DNA from 3 places in the Streptomyces sp. NPDC087310 genome. Region 2 is predicted to be linked to each of the others. Evidence: riboswitches for the same ligand, from Rfam matches in the RefSeq annotation. Region 2 holds a riboswitch; each other region holds the start of a gene.
What was found. A riboswitch is a leader RNA that binds a small molecule or an ion and turns the genes downstream of it on or off. The one in region 2 is predicted to bind thiamine pyrophosphate.

Region 1: it holds a riboswitch for thiamine pyrophosphate, as region 2 does, so the genes downstream of both, thiO (glycine oxidase ThiO) here and ACIO3P_RS36040 (thiamine ABC transporter substrate binding subunit) in region 2, are expected to answer to the same signal.
Region 3: it holds a riboswitch for thiamine pyrophosphate, as region 2 does, so the genes downstream of both, thiC (phosphomethylpyrimidine synthase ThiC) here and ACIO3P_RS36040 (thiamine ABC transporter substrate binding subunit) in region 2, are expected to answer to the same signal.

What each region holds. Positions count from the first base shown of each region.
Region 1 is NZ_JBIUYF010000011.1:202,715-205,963, forward strand. It holds gene ACIO3P_RS35595 (Rv2175c family DNA-binding protein) at 1-103, opposite strand, end outside; gene ACIO3P_RS35600 (NAD(P)/FAD-dependent oxidoreductase) at 280-1,452, opposite strand; TPP riboswitch at 1,622-1,735, shown strand; gene thiO (glycine oxidase ThiO) at 1,733-3,043, shown strand; gene thiS (sulfur carrier protein ThiS) at 3,055-3,249, shown strand, end outside.
Region 2 is NZ_JBIUYF010000012.1:95,632-98,880, reverse strand. It holds gene rlmN (23S rRNA (adenine(2503)-C(2))-methyltransferase RlmN) at 17-1,123, shown strand; TPP riboswitch at 1,163-1,288, shown strand; gene ACIO3P_RS36040 (thiamine ABC transporter substrate binding subunit) at 1,380-2,504, shown strand; gene ACIO3P_RS36035 (ABC transporter permease) at 2,669-3,249, shown strand, end outside.
Region 3 is NZ_JBIUYF010000003.1:393,704-396,952, forward strand. It holds gene ACIO3P_RS12325 (SsgA family sporulation/cell division regulator) at 1-225, shown strand, start outside; gene ACIO3P_RS12330 (YibE/F family protein) at 284-1,726, opposite strand; TPP riboswitch at 1,807-1,951, shown strand; gene thiC (phosphomethylpyrimidine synthase ThiC) at 1,944-3,249, shown strand, end outside.

The DNA.
Region 1 (3,249 bases), on a different contig from region 2:
ACTGCCGCACGCGCGTCACCTCGACATCGAGCATTTCGGCGATATCGGGCAGGTGAAGCCAGGCGGGGACGAGAGCATCGATCTTTGCGTCAATCTCGGTCACAGGACAAGCGTGCCATCCCGGACTGACAGTGGGCACCCCGAGCCACCCCGGACGGGGTCGAAACCAGGCCGTATCGGCCTTTCGAGCCCTCCGCGCACCCGGAAAACCCGGCGGGCGTGCCCGAGTGGAAAGCCCGGAGTCCTCAGAGAGCCCGGAGCGCTCAGAGCGCCCGGAGTTCAGAGCGCCCGGAGTACCGCCTTGCGCAGCGGCACCGCCGGATCGGCCGCCGGCTCCGGGTCCAGCCGCGCGCCCGCCTCGATCAGCTTGCGGCCCTGGGCCAGGTCACGGGGTCTTCCGACGGCCAGCAGGGCCACCAGGACGCCGTCGCGCAGCCAGACCACCGACCAGGCCGCCCCCGCGGGGTCGCCGCGCCTCACCAGGGTGTCGGCCGCCGGGTGGTGGCCCGCGTACTGGACGAACCGGCCGAACTGCTCCGACCAGAAGTACGGCACGGGGTCGTAGACCGGGTCGGTCTCCCCGGCGGCCTGCGCGGCGACCGTGAGCGGCCCCTGGAGCGCGTTGTCCCAGTGGTGGACGAGCAGCCGTTCGCCGTAGCGCGCGGACGGGAAGGACGCGCAGTCGCCGACCGCGTACACGTCGGGCAGCGAGGTGCGCAGCCGCTCGTCCGCGGTGACCGAGCCGTCCGCGCCCAGCGCGATGCCGGAGCCGGCCAGCCAGGCCGTCGCGGGCCGCGCGCCGATGCCCACGACCACCGCGTCGGCGGGGAGCCCGCGGCCGTCCGCGAGGACCACCGTGCCCGCCTCGACGCCGGCCACCCGGGCGTGCGTCAGCAGCGTGGCGCCGCTCTCCGCGTACCAGCCGGTCATGGGCGCGGCGACCTCGGCCGGCAGGGCGCCCGCGAGCGGCCGGTCGGCCGCTTCCACGACCGTCACGGCGCACCCGGCCTCGCGGGCGGCGGTGGTGAACTCCGCGCCGATCCACCCGGCGCCCACGACGACGACCCGCTGCCGCCGCTCCAGCACGGGGCGCAGCCGTTCGGCGTCGTCGAGGGTGCGCAGCGGATGGACGCCGGGCACGCCCTCCGTGCCGGGCAGTACGGCGGCCTCGGCGCCGGTGGCGATGACCAGCACGTCGTACGGGACGGGCCCGGCGGTGGTGTCGATCTCCCGGGCGGACGGGCGCAGCCCGGTGGCTTTCAGGCCCACCCTGAGGTCGACGGAGAGGGCCGCGAAGTCGATGTCGAAGGCCGATCCCTCGGCCTGGCCGAGCAGGACGGCCTTGGAGAGCGGGGGCCGGTCGTAGGGCGGGTGGGGTTCCTCACCGATCAGGGCGATCCGGCCGTCGTACCCCTTCTCGCGCAGGGCCACGGCGGTCTGTACGCCCGCCATGCCCGCGCCGACGACGACCACTCCGGGCCCGTCCGTCCGCCCGTCCCGCCCGAGTCCCTGCGTCAGTTCGCTCACCCGGCCACCTTAGAGAGGCGGTGTCCGTCCCGTGAACGGGCCACGGCCGGCACTCCCTTACCGCACGGCACACCGCGCGTTAGGCTTTCCGTCGACACTACCTCGCGGGAGTCCGGACGCACCGGGCTGAGAGGGAGGCTGGAGCGGCCTCCGACCGTACGAACCTGATCCGGGTCATGCCGGCGAAGGGAGGGGCTGGACGCCCATGCAGTCATCCCAGCGGTCACCTCTGGAACAACCGCCCCATGGAGCACACGGCACGTCCGCCTCCACGGGGTACGACGTCCTCGTCGTCGGGGGCGGGATCATCGGTCTGGTCACCGCCTGGCGGGCGGCGCAGCGCGGGCTGCGGACCGCTCTCGCCGACCCCGATCCGGGCGGCGGCGCGGCGCGCGTCGCGGCGGGCATGCTCGCCGCCGTCACCGAACTCCACCACGGCGAGCAGACCCTGCTCGGCCTCAACCTCGCCTCCGCCGAGCGCTATCCCGCGTTCGTCGCGGAGCTGGAGGAGGCGAGCGGCCGGGACACCGGCTACCGCGCGTGCGGCACGCTCGCCGTGGCGCTGGACTCCGACGACCGCGCCCAGCTCCGTGAGCTGCACGCCCTCCAGGTGCGCTCGGGGCTGACGTCCGAGTGGCTCACGGGGCGCGAATGCCGGCGCCTGGAGCCGATGCTCGCGCCGGGCGTCCGTGGTGGTCTGCGGGTCGACGGCGACCACCAGATCGATCCGCGGCGGCTCGCCGCGGCGCTCCTGACGGCCTGCGAGCGGGCCGGGGTGGTCTTCCACCGCTCCTGGGCGCGGCGGCTCTCCGTCGTACGGGACCGGGCCGTCGGCGCCGTCCTGACCGACGGCGGCGCGCTCGGCGCGGACCGGGTGGTGCTGGCGGGCGGCAGCCTCAGCGGCGGGCTGGCGGGCGTGCCCCCGGAGGCCGTACCGCCCGTACGGCCCGTCAAGGGGCAGGTGCTGCGGCTGGCGGTGCCCCGTCCTTACGCGCCCTTCCTGTCCCGGACGGTGCGGGCCGTGGTGCGCGGCTCCCAGGTCTATCTCGTGCCGCGCGAGAACGGCGAGCTGGTCGTCGGCGCGACCAGCGAGGAGCTGGGCTGGGACACGACGGTCACGGCGGGCGGGGTGTACGAGCTGCTGCGGGACGCGCACGAGCTGGTGCCCGGCATCACCGAGCTGCCGCTGACCGAGACCCGCGCGGGGCTGCGCCCCTGTTCGCCGGACAACGCGCCGCTGCTGGGGCCGACCGTGCTGCCGGGGCTCTCACTGGCCACCGGCCACTACCGCAACGGGGTGCTGCTGACGCCGGTCACCGGTGAGGTGCTGGCGACCGTCCTGACGACCGGTGAACTGCCGCCCGAGGCCGCGCCCTTCACCCCGTTGCGCTTCTCCCCCGCCGCGTCCGGCTCCCCCACCATGACCGGCTCCCCCACCGTGACCGGTTCTCCCGCCGCGTCCGGCTCCCCTACCGCGACCGGTTCCCCGTCCGTATCCCTGGAGCAGCCCGTATGAACACCGCCGTGATGTACGTGTCCGTCAACGGCGAGCCACGCGAGTTCGCCGCCGCGACCACGCTCGACACCGTCGTCGCGACCCTCACTCCGGCGCGCTCCGGGGTGGCCGCCGCCGTCAACGAGACGGTGGTCCCGCGTACCCGCTGGTCCGGCACCGCGCTGAACGACGGCGACCGGGTGGAAGTCCTCACCGCGGTCCAGGGA
Region 2 (3,249 bases):
CGACACTGGACGGACCATGCCTGCACCCGGAGAACTCACTTTCGTCGCGCCCCGCGGAGCCAAGAAGCCCCCGCGGCATCTCGCCGACCTCACCCCCGCCGAGCGCCGCGAGGCCGTCGCCGCCATCGGGGAGAAGGCGTTCCGCGCCAAGCAACTGTCGCAGCACTACTTCGCGCGCTACGCGCACGATCCCGAGCAGTGGACCGACATCCCGGCCGCCGCGCGACAGAAACTCGCGACGGAACTGCTGCCCGAGCTGATGTCGGTGGTACGGCACATCTCGTGCGACGACGACACGACCCGTAAGACGCTCTGGCGGCTGCATGACGGCACGCTCGTCGAGTCCGTACTGATGCGCTATCCCGACCGGGTCACCATGTGCATCTCGTCGCAGGCGGGCTGCGGGATGAACTGCCCCTTCTGCGCGACCGGACAGGCCGGGCTGGACCGCAACCTGTCCACCGCGGAGATCGTCCACCAGATCGTCGACGGGATGCGCGCCCTGCGCGACGGCGAGGTCCCCGGTGGCCCCGCGCGGCTGTCCAACATCGTCTTCATGGGCATGGGCGAGCCCCTCGCCAACTACAAGCGCGTCGTCGGCGCGATCCGCCGGCTCACCGACCCCGAGCCGGACGGTCTGGGCATCTCGCAGCGCGGGATCACCGTCTCCACGGTCGGACTGGTGCCCGCGATGCTGCGCTTCGCCGACGAGGGCTTCAAGTGCCGGCTCGCGGTCTCCCTGCACGCCCCCGACGACGAGCTGCGCGACACCCTCGTTCCGGTCAATACGCGCTGGAAGGTACGGGAGGTGCTGGACGCCGCGTGGGAGTACGCGGAGAAGTCCGGCCGCCGGATCTCCATCGAGTACGCCCTGATCCGCGACATCAACGACCAGGCATGGCGTGGCGACCGGCTGGGTCGGCTCCTCAAGGGCAAGCGGGTCCACGTCAACCTGATCCCGCTCAACCCGACGCCGGGCTCGAAGTGGACGGCGTCGCGCCCGGAGGACGAGAAGAAGTTCGTCGAGGCGATCGCGGCGCACGGCGTGCCGGTGACCGTGCGGGACACACGTGGTCAGGAGATCGACGGGGCGTGCGGACAGTTGGCCGCCACGGAGCGCTAGCGGGGCCTGGGGGTAACCTTGGCTCGAAACGCATTGCATATTTTCCGACAGGGGAGCGCCACAGCGCTGAGAGTGCGGCACATGTCCGTGAGAGCGGGCAGCGGTCGCAGACCCTCTGAACCTTGCCCAGGTCATTCTGGGTAGGAAGTTCGGACATCACTCAAGCTGTTGCGCCCTGTCCGGGGCCCGGACCGTACCTACGGCCGGCCCCCGGACAGGGCCGCGTCTTCTCCTGGACATCCCAGGAGGAAAATCAGTGAGCACCATCCGTACCCGTACCGGCGTCAGAAACGCGGCGTACGCCGCGCTCGCGGCGACCCTCGGTGTCGCCACCCTCGCCGCCTGTGGCGGCTCCGACGGCTCAGCGTCGTCCGGCGACGGGGGGAGCGGTGGCACGAAGTCCAAGACCGTCACCCTCGTCAGCCATGACTCGTTCAACGCGTCCCCCGCGGTGCTGAAGGAGTTCACCAAGGAGACCGGCTACACCGTCAAGGTGCTGAAGAGCGGCGATGCCGGCGCGGCGCTCAACAAGGAGATCCTGACCAAGGGATCGCCCCAGGGCGACGTCTTCTTCGGTGTCGACAACACCCTGCTCTCCCGCGCCCTCGACAACGGCCTGTTCACGCCGTACGAGGCGAAGGGCCTGGACCGGGTCGACGCGAGCGTGCGGCTCGACAAGGAGAAGCATCGGGTCACCCCGATCGACAACGGCGATATTTGTATTAACTACGACAAGAAGTACTTCGCGGACAAGAAGCTTGCGCCGCCGCAGTCCTTCGACGACCTGATCAAGCCCCAGTACAAGAACCTCCTCGTCACCGAGAACGCAGCGACCTCCTCGCCCGGCCTCGGCTTCCTCCTGGGTACCGTCGCGCGCTACGGGGACGACGGCTGGCAGGACTACTGGAAGAAGCTCAAGGCCAACGGCGTCCAGGTCGTCGACGGCTGGGAGCAGGCGTACAACGAGAGCTTCTCCGGCTCCGCGGGCGGCAAGAAGGCCAAGGGCGACCGGCCGCTGGTCGTCTCGTACGCCTCCAGCCCGCCTGTCGAGGTGCTGTACGCGAAGCCGCAGCCCCAGCAGGCCCCGACAGGAGTCTCCACGGGTACGTGCTTCCGGCAGACCGAGTTCGCGGGGCTGCTCGACGGCGCGAAGAACGTGGCGGGCGGCAAGGCCCTGCTGGACTTCCTGATCAGTGAGAAATTCCAGGCGGACATGCCGCTGAACATGTTCGTCAACCCGGTGGTCAAGGGCGTCGCGCTGCCCGAGCTGTTCACGAAGTTCGGCGCGACCGTCGACCGGCCCGAGACCGTGGCACCCGACCGCATCGCCGCCAACCGTGAGCAGTGGATCCAGTCGTGGTCCTCACTCGTAGTGAAGTAACCGCCGAGGAGAAGGGCCGGGCGGCGCGGGACGGCCGGAGCGGGCGAGGCGCCGTGCGGCGCGGTGGCGGCGTACGGGGCGGCCTACGGGGCGCTTTGCGGCGCCTGGAGCGGCAAGGGCGCCGACGTGGGCGTGGGCGTGGAAACGCTGTACGCCTCGCCCTCATGGCCGGGCCTCTCGCCTTCTTCGCCGTCTTCTTCGCCTATCCCGTGGCCGCGATCGTCGGCCGCGGCCTCAAGGCGGACGGTGCCTGGCAGTTCGGCCGCGTCGGCGACGTACTGAGCCGCCCCGACATCCTCGGCGTCCTGTGGTTCACCACGTGGCAGGCGCTCGCCTCCACCGCGCTCACACTGCTGATCGCGCTGCCCGGCGCCTATGTCTTCGCGCGCTTCGCCTTCCCGGGGAAGCAACTCCTGCGCGCCGTCGTCACCGTGCCCTTCGTGCTGCCCACCGTCGTCGTCGGCACCGCCTTCCTGGCCCTTCTCGGACGCGGCGGTCTCCTCGACGACCTGTGGGGCGTACGGCTCGACACCACCGTCTGGGCCATCCTTCTCGCCCATGTCTTCTTCAACTACGCGGTGGTCGTACGCACCGTGGGCGGCCTGTGGTCACAGCTCGACCCGCGCCAGGAGGAAGCCGCGCGTGTACTGGGCGCCGGGCGTCTCGCGGCGTGGTGGCGTGTGACGCTTCCCGCGCTCGCCCCCGCCGTCGCCGCCGCGGCGCTGATGGTCTTCCTCTTCACCTT
Region 3 (3,249 bases), on a different contig from region 2:
GTGCACATCTCGCCGACGACGCCCGAGGACCTCTCGGACGTCCATATGCGGCTCCAGGTCGGCGACGACCACGCGCTCTTCCGCGTCAGTGCCGCGCCGCTGGTCGCCTTCCTGGACCGTACGGACCGGTTGGTCCCGCTGGGCCAGGAGCGCACGCTCAGTGACTTCGAAGGCAGTCTTGAGGAGGAGCTGGGCCGCATCCTCGCCGAGGAGAACGCCGGCTGACGGTCCGCGGAGGGGGCCGTCCGGGTGATTCTGGTGTCCCGGGTGGGCTCCGCCCGGCCTACTTCTTGCGGCGGCGGCCCCGGCCGCCCGGTCCGCGCACCGGCGGGGTCGGTACCAGGACCCCCGGGGCCTCCTGAAGCTCCCACTCCGGACCGGCCCCGGGTCCCGCCCCCGGTCCGTCCGGTCCGTCCGGGGCGGGCGGCGCGGACGGGGCGGGCGGCGCGGACGGGGCCGCGGGGCTCTCCGGGGCGGACCGGTCGGCGGAGACCACCAGCGCCGCCAGCGCCGTCGTCACCGGCACCGACGCGACCAGACCGATCGACCCCACCAGCGTCCGTACGATCTCCTCCGCCACCAGCTCACTGTTGGCGACCGCCCCCACGCTCGACTGCGCGATCGAGAAGAGCAGCAGCAGCGGCAGCGCGGCACCCGCGTAGGCCAGCACCAGCGTATTGACCACCGACGCGATGTGGTCCCGGCCGATCCGGATCCCCGCCCGGTACAGCGCCCGCGGCCCCATCGTCGGGTCGGCCTGGCGCAGCTCCCACACCGCCGAAGTCTGCGTCACCGTCACATCGTCGAGCACACCGAGCGAACCGATGATCACCCCGGCCAGCAGGAGGCCGCTCATGTCGATCTCCGGGTAGAGGCCGTGGATCAGCCCCGTGTTGTCATCAGTGTTGCCGGTCAGGCTCGCCCAGCCGATGAAGAGCGACCCCAGCAGGCCGATCAGCAGCAGCGAGATCAGGGTGCCGAGCACCGCCACCGAGGTACGGGCCGTCAGGCCGTGGCACAGATACAGCGCGACCAGCATGATCGCGCTCGCCCCCACCACCGCCACCACCAGCGGATTCGAGCCCTGGAGGATCGCCGGCAGGATGAACAGCGTCAGGATCGCGAACGAGACCACGAGCGCGACCAGCGCCATGACCCCTCGCATCCGCCCCACCACGATCACCGCGATCGCGAAGATCCCGGCCAGCAGCGTCAACGGGAACTGGCGGTCCACATCGGACACCGAGTACTGGAGATCCCGGGGAGCGTCCGGCGCATAGGCGACCACAACACCCTGTTTCACGTGAAACTGCCGCGGCGCGTCCGGCTGGACGATCTCGATGAAAGTGTGACCCTTCTCCTTGCCGCTCTTCAGCTCGACCGTCGCCTTCTTGCACTCGCCGGTCTCCTCCCGCACCGCCTCGCGGCCCTGGGGCGTCGAGGTGTCACCGGTCGACGGGACCTGCGAGGCGTTCACGTCCTTGCAGGCGACCCGCTCAAGCTGGACCACCTGGCCCTCGAAGGTCTGCCGGTCGAAACCCACACCGGTCCGCTCGTGCGCGGGCGCACCGCCCGGCCAGAGCACGGCGAGCCCGACCACCACGGCGGCCGCGAACGGAATCAGCACCGCCGCGATCACCTTGCGGAGGTGCCGGGAGACCGGCACGGCGGGGCCATGACTGTGCGAGTGGCCGTGCGATTCGTGAGACTGCGTGGGTGGGGTCACCGACCGATCATCGCAAGAAGGTGGAGGAAGCGTGGGGCCCTCTGTTCAGCGCGCCCGATATGACGCTAGCGTGGGGGCACCTTTGCACACGCGGGAGCTCGGAGCACCGGGCTGAGAGGGCGCTGACGTGTAGTCCCGGGGACGGTTACCCGGACACCTGCGCTGCGCCGACCGCTGAACCTGTTACCGGGTAATGCCGGCGTAGGGAGTAGGTCTCATGACCATTCAGGACGCACACACGCCTGCCTCCGGCTCGGAGGACACCAGCGCGGACCCGGCCCCCTCGGGCGGGACCGCGGGCGAACGGTCCATCGGCTGGCACAAGGGATACATCGAGGGGTCCCGCCCCGATCTCCGGGTGCCGGTCCGCCAGGTCCACCTCACCAACGGCGCGGATGTCACGCTGTACGACACCTCGGGGCCGTACACGGATCCCACCGTCGACACCGACGTACGCCGCGGTCTCGCGCCGCTGCGGGAGAACTGGATCATCGGCCGCGGCGACACCGAGGAGTACGCGGGCCGGCCGCCCCGCCCCGAGGACGACGGGCTCAAGCACACCTCCCCGCGCGGGGGGCAGCTCCGGAGCGGAACGACCGATCTGCGGGGGCTCGACGCGGTCTTCCCCGGGCGGCCACGCCAGCCGCGCCGTGGCCGCCCGGGCCGGGCGGCCACCCAGCTCGCGTACGCCCGCCGGGGGGAGGTCACCCCGGAGATGGAGTACGTCGCGATCCGCGAGAACGTCTCCCCGGAGGTCGTCCGCGAGGAGATCGCCGCCGGCCGCGCCGTACTGCCGGCCAACGTCAACCACCCGGAGATCGAGCCGATGATCATCGGCAAGCGGTTCCTGGTGAAGGTCAACGCCAACATCGGCAACTCCGCGGTCACCTCCTCCATCGAGGAGGAGGTGGAGAAGATGACGTGGGCGACCCGCTGGGGCGCGGACACGGTCATGGACCTCTCCACCGGCCGCAACATCCACACCACCCGCGAGTGGGTGCTGCGCAACTCCCCCGTGCCCATCGGCACCGTGCCGCTCTACCAGGCGCTCGAAAAGGTCGACGGCAAGGCCGAGGAGCTGACCTGGGAGATCTACAAGGACACGGTGATCGAACAGGCCGAGCAGGGCGTCGACTACATGACGGTCCACGCCGGTGTCCTGCTGCGGTACGTGCCGCTCACCGCCCGCCGCAAGACCGGCATCGTCTCGCGCGGCGGCTCGATCATGGCCGCCTGGTGCCTCGCGCACCACAAGGAGTCGTTCCTGTACGAGAACTTCGACGAGCTGTGCGAGATCCTCGCCGCGTACGACGTGACGTACTCCCTCGGCGACGGTCTGCGGCCGGGCTCCATCGCGGACGCCAACGACGAGGCGCAGTTCGCCGAGTTGCGCACACTGGGCGAGCTCAACTCGATCGCCAAGAGCCACCACGTACAGACGATGATCGAGGGCCCGGGCCATGTCCCGATGCACAAGATCAAGGAGAACATCGACCTCCAGCAGGAGATCTGCGAGGAGGCGC